3 regions of the Methylobacterium flocculans genome follow, and region 3 is predicted to be linked to each of the others. Evidence: riboswitches for the same ligand, from Rfam matches in the RefSeq annotation. Region 3 holds a riboswitch; each other region holds the start of a gene.
The links. A riboswitch is a leader RNA that binds a small molecule or an ion and turns the genes downstream of it on or off. The one in region 3 is predicted to bind cobalamin.
Positions count from the first base shown of each region.

Region 1: it holds a riboswitch for cobalamin, as region 3 does, so the genes downstream of both, OF380_RS01290 (TonB-dependent siderophore receptor) here and OF380_RS21340 (TonB-dependent receptor) in region 3, are expected to answer to the same signal.
Region 2: it holds a riboswitch for cobalamin, as region 3 does, so the genes downstream of both, OF380_RS00955 (TonB-dependent receptor) here and OF380_RS21340 (TonB-dependent receptor) in region 3, are expected to answer to the same signal.

Region 1 is NZ_CP107532.1:272,102-276,582, reverse strand. Features, by position in the region: gene recJ (single-stranded-DNA-specific exonuclease RecJ) at 1-1,400, shown strand, start outside; tRNA gene OF380_RS01305 (tRNA-Tyr) at 1,469-1,552, shown strand; tRNA gene OF380_RS01300 (tRNA-Gly) at 1,621-1,694, shown strand; gene OF380_RS01295 (alpha/beta fold hydrolase) at 1,703-1,945, opposite strand; cobalamin riboswitch at 2,130-2,337, shown strand; gene OF380_RS01290 (TonB-dependent siderophore receptor) at 2,657-4,481, shown strand, end outside.
Region 2 is NZ_CP107532.1:205,924-210,404, forward strand. Features, by position in the region: gene OF380_RS00955 (TonB-dependent receptor) at 1-1,968, opposite strand, end outside; cobalamin riboswitch at 2,075-2,275, opposite strand; gene OF380_RS00960 (GAD-like domain-containing protein) at 2,570-3,232, opposite strand; gene OF380_RS00965 (ester cyclase) at 3,558-3,974, opposite strand; gene OF380_RS00970 (molybdopterin-containing oxidoreductase family protein) at 4,134-4,481, opposite strand, start outside.
Region 3 is NZ_CP107532.1:4,443,136-4,447,616, forward strand. Features, by position in the region: gene OF380_RS21340 (TonB-dependent receptor) at 1-1,833, opposite strand, end outside; cobalamin riboswitch at 2,150-2,364, opposite strand; partial or broken gene OF380_RS21345 (hypothetical protein) at 2,520-2,996, shown strand; gene OF380_RS21350 (SDR family oxidoreductase) at 3,023-3,898, opposite strand; gene OF380_RS21355 (phosphatase PAP2 family protein) at 3,965-4,481, opposite strand, start outside.

The DNA of each region.
Region 1 (4,481 bases), 1.6 Mb from region 3:
ACCGCATCACGGAGGGATACGGCCCCAACGTCGCGGCCGTCACGGCGCTGCATGAGGCGGGGGCGACGCTCCTCGTCACGGTGGATTGCGGCACCAGCGGCCACGCGCCCCTGGAAGCGGCGGCGGCGCTCGGCCTCGACGTCATCGTCCTCGATCATCACGGCGCGCCGGAGCACCTGCCCTCCGCCCGCGCGCTGGTGAACCCGAACCGCCTCGACGACCTCTCCGGCCTCGGCCATCTCTGCGCGGCGGGCGTCGTCTTCCTGACCCTGGTCGCCCTCAACCGGCGCCTGCGCGGGGACGGCCTCCCGCCGGACCGGCTTCCCGACCTGACGCAATCCCTCGACCTCGTGGCGCTCGCCACCGTCGCCGACGTGGTCCCGCTGACGGGGCTGAACCGCGCCTTCGTGGTGCAGGGTCTCAAGGTGATGCGGGGACGGGGGCGCCTGGGGCTGGCCGCACTCCTCGACGCCGCCTCCCTGGCCGAGCCGCCGGAAGCCTGGCACCTCGGATATCTCCTCGGCCCCCGCATCAACGCCGGCGGGCGCATCGGCGATGCGGGCCTGGGCGCCCGGCTGCTCACCACCGGGGACGCGGCGGAGGCTGCGCGCATCGCCGCCGAGCTGGACCGGCTGAACCGGGAGCGTCAGGCGATCGAGGCCCTGGCGGTCGCCGCGGCCGAAGCGGAGATGGACCACGCGCTCGGCCTCGACCCGGATTGCCCCGTCCTGGTCACGGCCTCGGCCGACTGGCACCCCGGCGTCGTCGGCCTGATCGCAGCCCGCCTGAAGGAGCGCTTCGGCCGCCCGGCCTTCGCCTTCGCCATCCGGCCCGACGGCACCGCCACGGGTTCCGGCCGCTCGATCTCCGGAGCCGATCTCGGCCATGCCGTGCGCGGCGCGGTGGAGGCCGGCTTGGCCCTGAAGGGGGGCGGGCACGCCATGGCGGCGGGCGTGACCCTGCCGGGACCCGACGTGGCGCGCTTTCGCGATCACCTGCGCGAAGCCCTGGCCTCGACGGTGGCGCAGGCGCGCGCCGTCGAGGCCCTGCTGGTGGACGGCACCGTGAATGCCGGCGGCGTCACCGCCGAGCGCGTCCGGATGATCCAGCGCGCAGGGCCCTACGGTGCCGCCGCCCCGGAGCCGACCTTCGTGCTGCCCCGCCACCGCATCGTGGATGCGGGCATCGTCGGCAATGGACACGTGCGGGCGCGGCTGCGCAGCCGCGACGGTCAGGCCATCGGCGCCATCGCCTTCCGGGCGGCGCAGGGCCCGCTCGGCCAGGCGATCCTCTCGGGGATCGGGCGCGAACTCCACGTCGCCGGAACCCTGTCCGTGGACAGCTGGCGAGGCGCCGAGCGGGCGCAGGTGCGGATCTGCGATCTCGCGCATTTCGACTGAGGGACGCGGTTGACTCGTGCCCGAGCCGTCATCATAAGGACGGCGCGCCGCTGAGAAGCGGCCGGTTTGGGGGAATGTCCCGAGCGGCAAAGGGGGCGGACTGTAAATCCGCTGCGTAAGCTTCGTAGGTTCGAGTCCTACTTCCCCCACCAAACGTTTCGAGATGGCGAGCACCTCCTTCGCGTCTCACTGTCGACGACCATCGCGTAAGGTCATCGATGCGGGTGTAGCTCAATGGTAGAGCAGCAGCCTTCCAAGCTGAATACCCGGGTTCGATTCCCGGTACCCGCTCCACTCCTCTCTCACGGATCCGTTCTCAGGCCGCGCCGGCTGCACTGGTAGCTGCCGTTCTGACGCAACGCGATCGAGCTCAGCGCCGAAGACGCGGTGGGAACGACATTGTCGTCTTCGCCGTGCAGCACCCGCGTCGGGACGGTGATGACCCGGACATCCTCGGTCTGATCGGTCCCGGAAAACGCCTCGATGCCCGCGTCATGGGCGTTGACGCTGCCGGTCATGCCCCGTCGCCACCAGGTCTGGATCACGCCGGGCACCGCCTGTGCGCCGTCGCGATGGAAGCCGTAGGGCCGGTCGGGACGACGCGGAAGAAGGACGAGCGGCCTCCGGGAGTTGACGACGAGCGGGCGCCGCCTGTGGTCCTGCGGGGGAGGGCGCCCGACCGGGGTATCGACGCTTCCGGCAGCGGATTGACTCCACCGGCGGCACATGGAAACGTCGAACCGTCAAGGTTCTTGCGGTCCGGTACCGCGAGCTAAGAGGGAATTCGGTCGAGCCCGTGCGGGCGATGCCGAAGCTGCCCCCGCAACTGTGAGCGGTGAGCCGCTGCCGAACAGGGTCACTGGTGCTCGTCACCGGGAAGGCCGGGCAGGGGCGTCGATCCGCGAGCCAGGAGACCTGCCTTGGCCTAGAACGTCTCTCGGGCGGGGTGCTCCGGTGGGTCGCATGATCGGTGCCGCCCGATGCGTCGGGGCGGTACGGCGCGTGCCGCTCGGCCTGACACCAGCCAAAGCTCTTGGATCGTGTCGATGCGCCTGCGCGAAAACCTCGATACCAGCGGGACGCCCGGATCCGATCCGGCTCCGGAGGAGTCCGGTCGGACCACGTTCTGGTTGCACGGCAAGGCTTGGAAACGTAATAACGTTTCATCCCCTCCCTGGTCCGGGGCCGTCTCGCCGTCATGCGCGCTCCGCGCGGGGCGGGAGGCCGGCTCACCGCCGTCGCATCCGAGCCTGTCGATGTCCTTCCAAAACGGCTTGCGCCTAAGCGTCGCCCTGGCCGCCCTGGCCCTGCCCGGGGCGGCGCTCGCGGAGGACGCGGCCGTGACCCTGGAGACCCTCACCGTGGAGGGAACCGGCATCGGCCTGAACGTCCCGGAGGGGGCGATCGGTCTGATCGGCCCGACGCCCGGATTCAGTGCGGCCCGCGCCGTGAGCAGTACGAAGACCGACACACCCCAGCGCGACGTCCCCCAGGTCGTTACGGTGGCGTCGCGCGAGGTCATCACCGACCTTGCCGCCACGCGGGTCGACCGGGTGTTCAACTATACGCCCGGCGTCTCCCAGCAGAACAATTTCGGGGGCCTGACGGTGTTCAGCTACGCCGTGCGCGGCGTGACCACCTCGGAGATCTTCAAGAACGGCTTCGCGATCAATCGCGGCTCGCCGCCGCCGCCGGACACCCAGAACGTCGAGCGCATCGAGGTGCTCAAGGGCGCGGGCGGGGCCCTGTTCGGGCGCAGCGATCCCGGCGGCGTGGTCAACATCATCACCAAGCAGCCCACCGCCGAACGCTTCGTGGAGATGGGTGGGCTCTGGGGCTCGTTCGAGCAGTTTCGCGGCACGGTGGATGCCGGCGGCGCCCTCAACGAGGACAAGACGCTTCAGTACCGCTTCAACTTCGCCGGGGGGCACCAGTACAGCTTCCGGGATTTCGTGGACGGCGACCGGCTGTTCGTGGCCCCCGCCCTCAGCTGGCAGATCACACCCGACACCAAGCTCACCGTCGAGACCGAGTTCGTGCGCAACCGCATCGTCTTCGACCGGGGCGTGATCGCCATCAACCGGCAGCTCGGGTTCCTGCCGATCTCGCGCTTCCTCGGCGAGCCGGGCCAGAGCACCGAGCAGACCTCCAACACCCTGCAGGTCCGCCTGGAGCACCGCTTCGACGCCGACTGGCAGATGCGCCTCGGAGCGCATTTCAACACGGGTACCCTGGAGGGGGAATCCGCCGAGATCCGCGCGATCGCGGCCGACAACCGGACGGTGTCCCGTGACCGGAATTATCGCGATTACAGTTGGGATACGGCGATCGGCCAGGCGGAGGTGGTCGGTCGGTTCGCGACCGGGGATCTCGGCCACACCCTGCTCCTCGGCTTCGAGCGCGAGAGCACCGACAGCCGCACGATCTACGACCGCTCGAACTTTCGACAGAATCCGTTCTCCATCGACATCTACGAGCCGCGCTACGGGCAGGCTCTCCCGCCGCTCACCATTCGGCGGGCCAACCTGGAGCGCGTCACCAACACGGCGTTCTACGCGCAGGACCAGATCGCCCTCAGCCCCGAATGGAAGGCGCTGCTGGGCGTCCGGTTCGACGCCTTCGAGCAGTCCTTCCGCGAGCGCGTCACGCGCAGCGACGTCGAGCAGACGCGGGTGGCGGCAACCCCGCGCGCCGGCCTCGTGTACCAGCCGCTGCCCGAACTCGCCCTCTACACCAATGTCGGCACGAGCTTCCGGCCGAACATCGGCCCCGATGCTGCGGCGGCCTCGCGCGGGGTGCCGTTCGCGCCCGAAACCGGCATCGGCTACGAGGTCGGCGCCAAGCTCGACCTTTACGGCGGGGCGCTGAGCCTGACGGGAGCGGCCTTCCATATCGAGCGCGAGAACGTGCTCACGCCCGACCCGAGCAACAGCGGCTTCTCCCTGGCGGCGGGCGCGGTGCGCAGCCAGGGCTTCGAACTCACGGCCACCGGCCAGATCTCGCCCGAACTGCGCCTGATCGGCGGCTACGTCTACGCCGACGCGGTGGTGACGAAGGACAATGTCCTGCCGGTGGGGGCCG
Region 2 (4,481 bases), 1.5 Mb from region 3:
GTAGCCAACGCGGCCGTTGAGCAGCGCGGTCGGCTTGGAGCGGACTGAGTTGTCCTCGATCAGGGGGCGCGGTCCGAAGTAGCGAAAGCGCATCGAGCCGAACCAGCCCAGGCCCTCGCCGAAGGTGAACCCGGCCGACGCGATGGTGGTCGGGGCCTCGGGTACCCGGTTGCCGGCAGGGTCCCGGTCCGCAAAGCGGGCGTTGGTGACCGTCAGGTCCCCTTCCAGCGAGAGCCAGGGTGTGACCGCGTAGCGGTTAATCCACTCGACGCCGAAGCGACGGGTGGGGCGGCTCGGCTCGGTGGTGCCGGTGTCGCCCTGGAACAGGTTCTCGGAGGCGAAATCGAGTTGGAACAGCGTCACCGCCGTCTCCAGGCCGGCGATGCTGCGGTTGCGCAGGCCGATCTCAGACCCCGTCGAGGGCACCAGGAAGGGCGAGCGGCTGATGTTGAACAGCGGGCTTGCCGGATCGACGGTGGCGGTCACGCCGCGAGCGTCGTTCGAGTGGAAGCCGCCGCCGTAGTTCACGAACAACTCGGTATCGAACCAGGGGCCCAGCACGAGGCCGAGCTTCGGATTGACGATGCTATCGCGCGCCTTGCCGGAGTTTGCCGCAGTGTCGGATACGACATCGGCGTAGTAGGTATCCGCCCGGAGGCCGACGCTGGTGCGGAGCCAGTCGGTCCAGCGTAGCCGGTTCTCGTAGTAGAACGCCCCGCTCGCCTCCAGCACGCGGTCGTCGAGGACGGTCGAGCGATACTGCCGGTTCGTGGTGTTGAACAGGCCCACCCGGATGCTGTCGGTTCGGGTCTGGACGCCGATCTCGTTCTCCATCGGCATCCCAAACAGGTCGCCCTGGAAGGTATGGCCGAGCTCGCCGCCGCCGAGTACCCGGTTGTCGCGCTGGCGGAACTGGTCACCGTTCATGGGGTCGTTGAGGAAGTAGGTGAAGTCGTTGAACAGGTTCATCCCGTAGCGGATGACGTAGGCGTTCGCCCGCGTGATCCCAGCATCGCCGGTCTGGCTCCAACGTCCGGAGAGCGAGAAGCGGCCGGTATCCCCACCATCGGTCGGGTTCAGGGTGCCGAACCGCCCGATGATGCCCTCCGAAACCGCGCGCTCGGGGATCTGGTTGGTGGCGTTCCACTTCGCCCAGTAGGCCATGCTGGTGAGGGCGAAGCCGTCCAGCGCCGTGCCCTGGCTATAGCGGACGACGCCGTTGAGTTTGCGTAGGCGGTCCGGCACGTCCCACGGACCGTCATAGGTCTGGGCCTCGCCGGCCACGAGGAGGGTGCCTTGGCCCAGCGGCGCAGAGGCGATGGTCAACGCCCGCTTGAAACCGAAGGAGCCGAACGAGGTCAGGGCGAGGTTACGGTTCACCTTGTCAAGATAATCGATCCGCACCGACCCGGCCGAGGCGAAGTCGCCGTCGCGGACGAAGTACGGCCCCTTGTGGAACTCGACGGCGCCGACAAGTTCGGGGATGAGGAAGTTGAGGTCGGCGTAGCCCTGCCCATGGGCATGGGTCCGCATGTTCACCGGCATGCCGTCGACCGAGATGGCGATGTCGGTGCCGTGGTCGAGGTTGAACCCGCGCAGGAAGAACTGGTTGGCCTTCCCCTCTCCGGAATGTTGGGTAACGATCAGGCCCGGCACGCTCTCCAGCACCTCGCCGGGTCGTGTGATGGGGCGGCTGTTGATCTGCGCGCCTGAAATCACTCCAGCGCTCGCCGCATCGACAGTCCTGAGGCTACCCCCGATGCCAGTGACACCGCCGACGTACCCTGCGCTCGCGGCAGGCCCGGTCGTATTGGTGGCTGGCGCCTCCGCCGTCACTGAGAGTTCGGCCAGATTGGCTTCTGCTGCCTGGGAAGAGGCTCGTTGAACCTGAGCGCCGTAGGGTACGAGGCTGGCACAGGATGCGAGCAGAAGGGTTCGGTAGGCGGGCCGTGAACGAACGGGCGGCATAGGACCTCGGGTGACGTCTGTGGCACGTCACCGCGAAGACGCTGGTCCGCCCGCGACATGCGAACGCCTCGACACCCACCAGGACACCCCGCCCGATGCGTTTCGCGTGTGACCACGACTGACGGCAGGTCTCCTGGCTCGCGGGTCACCGCCCTCTCATCGTCTTCCCAGATCCTCGCAGATCCAGTGACGTGTTGATGATGGGCTCGCCGCTTACAGTTGCGGGGGCAGCCGCGGCATCGGGCCAAGGCCCTCACCGCGTTCCCTTTTGATCCTCCGAGAAGGAACCGTCAGGCACAAGGAGCCCCATCAGGCGACACAGCGTCAATGCCGGTTCGAGACTTTCCGGGTCCGTGTGCTCGGTAGGTGACAAGCGAACCTTTGGGAGCGCTCGCTTGGGGCGACCGCGTAACGCCTGCTTCGAACGTTTGCTGCCTGACAGCGGACCGGCGGAAATCCACCCGAATCGGTCGTTGAGCGGACAGGCGGATCTCGACCCAACATAGTCATACATGCTGCTGCGAGCGTCGCCTGGAAGCGGTCATAGACCCAGGCTCTGCCGAACGGCAAAATTCGGCCCAATGCGGTCATTGGGCCGAGTTCATGAAGAAATCACCCGCACCGGGCGAGGCGGAAAAGCGGCGTTGTCCATCAACTGCATCTCATGCGCCTGCGCCAGGACCGCCATATGCGGCAACGCGTCGTAGATCGTCAGACTTTCCAGGGCTCTGTTGCCGCCAAGTGTCAGGATCGGGTTAAAGCCATAGATCTGCCCGACGCCGAGCTTTCCCAGCTTGGCACATGTCGGCTTGAAAAGCTTTTTGACCGTTGCGTCATATTCATCGAGGGTCGGATCGTCGATCATCATCAATTGGCTGGTGACGGCCATATTGGGATCGAAGGTCTTGCCGCTTACAAGAGAAGGGCACGACACCTGGCTGCTCACGAGGTTGATGGCGACGTCCTGATACACTTCATTCCATGCGACGATCGTTCCAAACGCCCCGAAGCCTAGGGCATGTGTCTGTTCGGGTCTGATCTCGTTGTCGCCATCGAAAACAACCTTCATGATCGAAGCAAATCGAGCGGGATCGCAAAACTGAAAATATCCATCCAATACGATCCCGGTCCCATACTGCTCCCAGAACTCGATCATGGCGTCCGGGACTTGGCCCCTATGGCGTTCCATGTCGACCGCTTCTCCGTCCTTGGGAACGCCGAAGTTTTCCACGATCGAAGCAAGCCTGACCTGGTATTCGTTCATATGGCGCTCCCATCACTGCCTTCAAAGTGCATCAATAAATCAGAACGACCGTGAGTTTCCTAGGATTCGACACGTCATAGAGCATATCGCCATCACTGCATGACCGGTGTTGGCGCGAAGCGGTCGTCCCTTAAAATTCGCGCGAACGTCTGATTTGTTGATTCTGATTCCCAAAAGCAGACCGGGAAAAAGCCACCCTTTTCGGTTCTTCCGCTTACGGAACCAGCCACAAGGCAAGCAGCCGCCCGCTGACGCTGCGTGAGCGCTAGCGGATGGCGGCCTCGTCACACTGCTCGTTGGAAGATGGGGCGCGCCACTTTGAGGGCTATGACCAGCCAAGCTCCTTGACGGCCTGGGCGTCGTTCCAGATTTTCGTCAGCCCAACGATCCTGTCGCCCTCGAACTGCATGATGTAGACGTAGTCGGTCGAAGTGCTCTTGCCCGTCGGCGGGCACGGACCGCCTTCCCCGGTATGGGTCCCGCGGAAGATACCGTAAGCCGCTACGTTCCGGCGCTCCTCGTCCGTGGCGAAGGATTTCACCTCGTACCGACCGTCGGGGATGAAGGTCAGAAGCCCCTTCATCCACTCGGTATAGCCTCGTAGCGAGGTGACGCCGGCCAAGGCGTCGGCTTGGGCCGAGAAGGTCGCGTCAGTGGTGCAATAGCGCTCGCAAGCCTCCCAGCCACCACCTGTCTCGCAGGCGTCGAAGAAGGCCTTCGCAACCGTCGTGATGTCGCTCATGTCGGGGTCATTCCTTTACCGTCGCTTCGGACGCCGCCTGTCGCGGATGCCCGTCCGGGGACATCCCGCATAAAGGCTCGCTTCGTAAGCCTCCATCGAACCGAGCAAGACCTTAGACGCAGGCCCCCCGGAAGGACGCCTGCGTTGATCATCGTTCGGCTAATTCGCCCGGGCGACTTCGACGAGGTTGTCCGAGAACGACGGGGCGTGGCCCATGTCGGTGAAGGCGTGCGATGAGATGCTGTTGACCGTGCCCTCGTTGAGCTGGCGCCAGTAGCCAAGCGTCGCGACCACAATGCCGGCCTTCACGTCCTCGGTGATGCGGGCCACCCCCTTGAATGCGCCGCGATCGTTAGCGACCTGCACCCGGTCACCATTGCGGATGCCACGCGCATCCGCGTCGTGCTGGCTGATCATCACGAACTGCTCGCCCTGGCCCTTCTGTTTATCCTCCATGTTGGCGTAGCAGGAGTTCAGGAAGTAGTGGCTCTTGGGCGAGACGATGTT
Region 3 (4,481 bases):
GGCGAGGTTGGCGTCCACGCGCCAGGCCTCGAAGAGGTGCAGGCTCACCGCCGCCTCGACGCCGAGGGAGGATTGCCGGCCGACCTGCGTGGAGAGCGTGGGCTGACCCGGCACCGTGGAGATCAGGTTGTCCTTGACGATGCGGTAGCCGGCCAGCGTCCACTCGGCCCGGCCGTCGAAGGCGACCCCCTTGGCGCCGACCTCGACCTGCTCGCCGGTGGAGAGCCGGAAACTGGCGAGACTCTGGGACAGCGAGATCAGGCTGCCGACCGGATCGGTGGCGGTGGCGACTTGGGCATAGAGCGCCAGCAGCGGGGTCGGGTTGTAGACCGCGCCGAAGCGGTAGCTGAGCGCCTGGAAATCCTGGTCGAAGGTCGCGCCCGTGACGAGGTTGCGGCGGTGGAGGCTCGGCGCGTCGTAGCGCACGCCCGCCAGGAGGGAGACCTGATCCGACAGGATCAGGCGGTTCTCGGCGAAGACCGAGGCCTGGTTCGTGCGGGTGGCATAGGCCGGCGACGCGCGGCCGTTGGTGGGGAACAGGCCCGGGTCGTAGGCGAAGGGGTCGACGCTCGTGGTGAGCCCGCCGCCCTCGGAGGCGAAGTTGTTGGTGTGCCGGAAGCCGATGTGGTTCACGTCGAAGCCGGCCAGGAACGCGTTGCGAAACCCGAACAGGGTGCCCTGGAAGGCCGCGTCGAAGCGGTTCCCGACCTGCTCTTGCTGGTGGTAGATCTCGGTGTAGCTCGACCGGTCGATGCGGCCGGTGGAGCTGTTGAAGGCGTATTGCTCGACGTCGAGCCACTGGCGCCGGCTCTGCAGCCGGTAGGCGGTGTTGCGTACGGTGATGTCGGCGCTCGGGCTCCACTCGGTCTTGAGCTGGGTCCAGTTGTCCATCCAGAAAATCTTGGCGTCACGGACGTTGTAGTTGTTGAACCGGACGGCATCGAGGATGCGCCCGTTGACCAGAGGCGTGCCCCAGTAGCGGGCCGGCTCCTGGTATCCGAGGTCGTGGCTCACCGTGAAGGCGAGGTCGGGCGTCGCCTGGAAGGTGAGGGCGCCCGAGACCGCGAGGTTGCGAAAACGTCCGTCCGGCGACATCCAGCCCTCGGTCCGGTTGCCGCTGACGTTGAGGCGATAGGCCAGGGCCTCGCCGATGGGGCCGCCGGAATCGAGGGCGAGGCGCGCGAGCCCGTCCGAGCCCACCGCCGCGCGGGCCTCGTTCAGGGGCGTGAACACCGGCTTCTTCGTCACGACGTTGATGACGCCGCCGATGGCGCCGTCGCCGTAGAGCACGGAGGCCGGCCCGCGCAGCACCTCGATGCGCTCGACGTTCCAGGTGTCGAACGGGAAGGTGACGGTTCCGGCGCCGACGAACAGGCGGGTGCCGTCGTAGAGCTGCTGGATCGAGTTCGGGCCGGCGAATCCCCGCGCCGTGAAGGCGCCGTTGCCGTTGCCGGGGGCCGCCACGGTGGTGATGCCGGTGGCGTTCTGGGTCACGGCCTCGGCCACCGTGTTCTGGCCGCGCAGGCGGGTGGTCTCGCCCGCGATCACGTCGACGCTGGCGGGCGTCTCCAGGGGCGTCAGCCCGAGTCGGCTGGCGCCGCGCGTGACGGTCCCCAGGTTGAGGCCCTCGGCCGGGGCCGGGGAGCCCATCCCGGTGCCGGCCACCGAGAGGGTGTCGAGGGTCACGGCCTGCTGCGCCGCGGCCGGGGCGGACAGAAGGCCGCCGAGCAGGGCGGCGACGGGCCAGACGCGACCCGGGGATGGGGCGGGCGGGTCAGAACGGGCGGGATCGCGGCGGGCAGGATCGAGGCGGGCAGGATCGAGGCGGGACATGGGACAACCGGGAACGGGCGCGGGCATCGGCCGGGACCGACCTTCCCCCTCCGCTAAAGCGAATGTTATAATGTTACAATCGCTGAGACGGGCCGTGGACGCGTTCGTTCGCGGGGCAGCCGCGCGCGGATCGTCCGGAACGACCGGACGGGGCAGGCGGCGACGGAACGCGGGGCGCGTGGCGGCGGAGGCGGACATCGATGGGACGGCTGACGCGAAATGCGCGAAGTGGCACGTCACCGCGAACGAGGCCGACCCGTTCGCGACAGGCGAACGCCCCGACACCCACCAGGACACCCCGCCCGGTGCGTTTCGCGTGTGACCACGACTGACGGCAGGTCTCCTGGCTCGCGGGTCGCCGCCCACTCATCGTCTTCCCAGGCCCCGGGTCCTCACGGACCTTTCACCCAGTGACGTGTTGATGATGGGCTCGCCGCTTACAGTTGCGGGGGCAGCCGCGGCATGGGAGCGAGCTCCGCACCGCGTTCCCTTTTGATCCTCGAACGAGGAACCGTCGCGGGAAAGCTAGGCCGTTCGGTGGGCCGGCGTCAATCGGGGGCCTTGCCGGGTGGTGTCGGGTCGCGGCAGGCCCCTGGCCGCGTCGCGCGTCGGTTCGAGGCGATCGTGCTAGCGTGGACGCCGCCCGATTCGCGGTATCCCGATCGTGGCGCGGGGCCGGACGCATGCTGCGACGCCTGATGAAGTTCCTCCACACGATGGGGGCGACCGGGCTGATGGGGGCGATGGCCGCGCTCCTCGCCATGCTGAGCGTCGCGCCCCCGCCGAGCGCGCTCAGCGAATACGCGGTGGCGCGTGCCGCCATGGGGGCTGTGGCCACCTGGATCGTGCTGCCGAGCCTCGCGCTCGTGCTGGTCTCCGGCCTGCTGGCGATGGCCGTGACCCGCGCCTACCTCGGCGCGGGCTGGGCCTGGCTGAAACTCGCCACCGGGGTTCTGATGTTCGAAGGCGGGCTGGTCTACGTCCAGGGGCCGATGCGCTGGGAAGCGGAGCAGAGCGCCGCGGCGCTCGCGGGGCGGGTCGATCCCGCCACGCTCGGCGCGTCGCTCGGGCCGGAGCGCGGGACGCTCTGGCTGCTGCTCGCGGTCGCCACCGCCAACGTCGTGCTGGGCATCTGGCGACCGCGTCTCGTCCGGCTTCCGCGGCCGGCGTCAGCGCCGGCCGGCGCCGATCAGAGCACCGGCATGGCGCCCGCCACCGTGACGAGGGCGCCCGAGGTGTAGCTGCTCTCCGCGCTCGCCAGCATCACGTAGGCGGAGGCGAGTTCGGCGGGCTGACCCGGCCGCCCGAACGGCACCTGGGAGCCGAAGGACTTGACCGAATCCTCGCTCATCCCGGACGGGATGAACGGCGTCCAGATCGGCCCCGGCAGCACGCCGTTCACGCGGATGCCCTTCTCGGCGAGCAGTTGCGCGAGGCTGAGCACCATGTTGCTGAGCGCGCCCTTGGTGGCGCTGTAGGCCAGCAGCGACGGCATCGGGTGCTTGGAATTCACCGAGGAGGTGAAGATCACGGACGCGCCCGGCTTCAGGTGGGGCAGGGCCGCCTTGGTGACGTAGAAGGGGCCGAACACGTTCGTCCGGAAGTGATCCTCGAAGATCGCGTCCTCGATGCCGTCGAGCCCTTCGTTGGGCTGCTGGAAGGCGCCGTTGTTCACCAGCACGTCGAGGCGCCCGAAGGCCGCGACGGTGCGCGCCACCAGTTCCCGGCCATGGGCGGCGTCCTTGAGGTCGCCGGGCAGCAGCAGGGCCCGACGGCCGGCCTTCTCGACCCAGCCCGCCACGGCCTCCGCATCCGCCTGCTCCTCGGGCAGGTAGGCGATCGCCACGTCCGCGCCCTCGCGGGCGAAGGCGATGGCCACCGCGCGGCCGATGCCGCTGTCGCCGCCGGTGATGAGCGCGGCCTGCCCCTCGAGCTTGCCCGAGCCCCGGTAGCTCGCCTCGCCGTGATCCGGCTCGGGCGACATCCGGCCCGTCTTGCCGGGAAAGCTCTGCGGCTGGCCCTCGAAGGGCGGGCGGGGATACGTCGTCAGGGGATTGCTGGGCACGCGAGGTCTCCGGAGGGAATGCCCCGTCAACCGGTGCTTGCGCGCGGCGTTCCGGCCCCGCGACCGTTAGGCCCGGTCCGCCTCTCCTTTAGCGAGGTCCCGGGGCGATCGGTCCCGGGGCGTGCGGCTGGCGACGCAGGCCCGCCCGATCGCCAGCCTGTGCTCGACCGCCTCGGCCGTCAGACCGACCAGCGCCCCCGCCAGGACATCCGACGGGAAATGCGCGCCCCGCACCACCTGGGCCACCACGACGCCGAGGGCTGCCGCCGTGGCGACGCCCCGGATCTCCGGACAGGCCCGGCCGGCGGCCGCGGCGACCGCGACGCTCATGGCCGAGTGCCCCGACGGGAAGGATTGCCAGGGCCCCACGTTCGGCCCGAACCAGCCCTTCTCGTAGAGGCCCTCGTCCATGAGGACGTTGGGGCGGGTGCGGTGCACGAGCCGCTTCACGCTCGTCTTGGCGACCCCCGCCAGTACCCCCGAGGCGAGCATGTGCCGCCCGGCCTCGGCCAGCGGACGGTTCCCCTTGAGGAGGCCGTAGGCGAGGGTGCCGGTCGAGAGCGCGAGCAGCCAGCGCCAACCG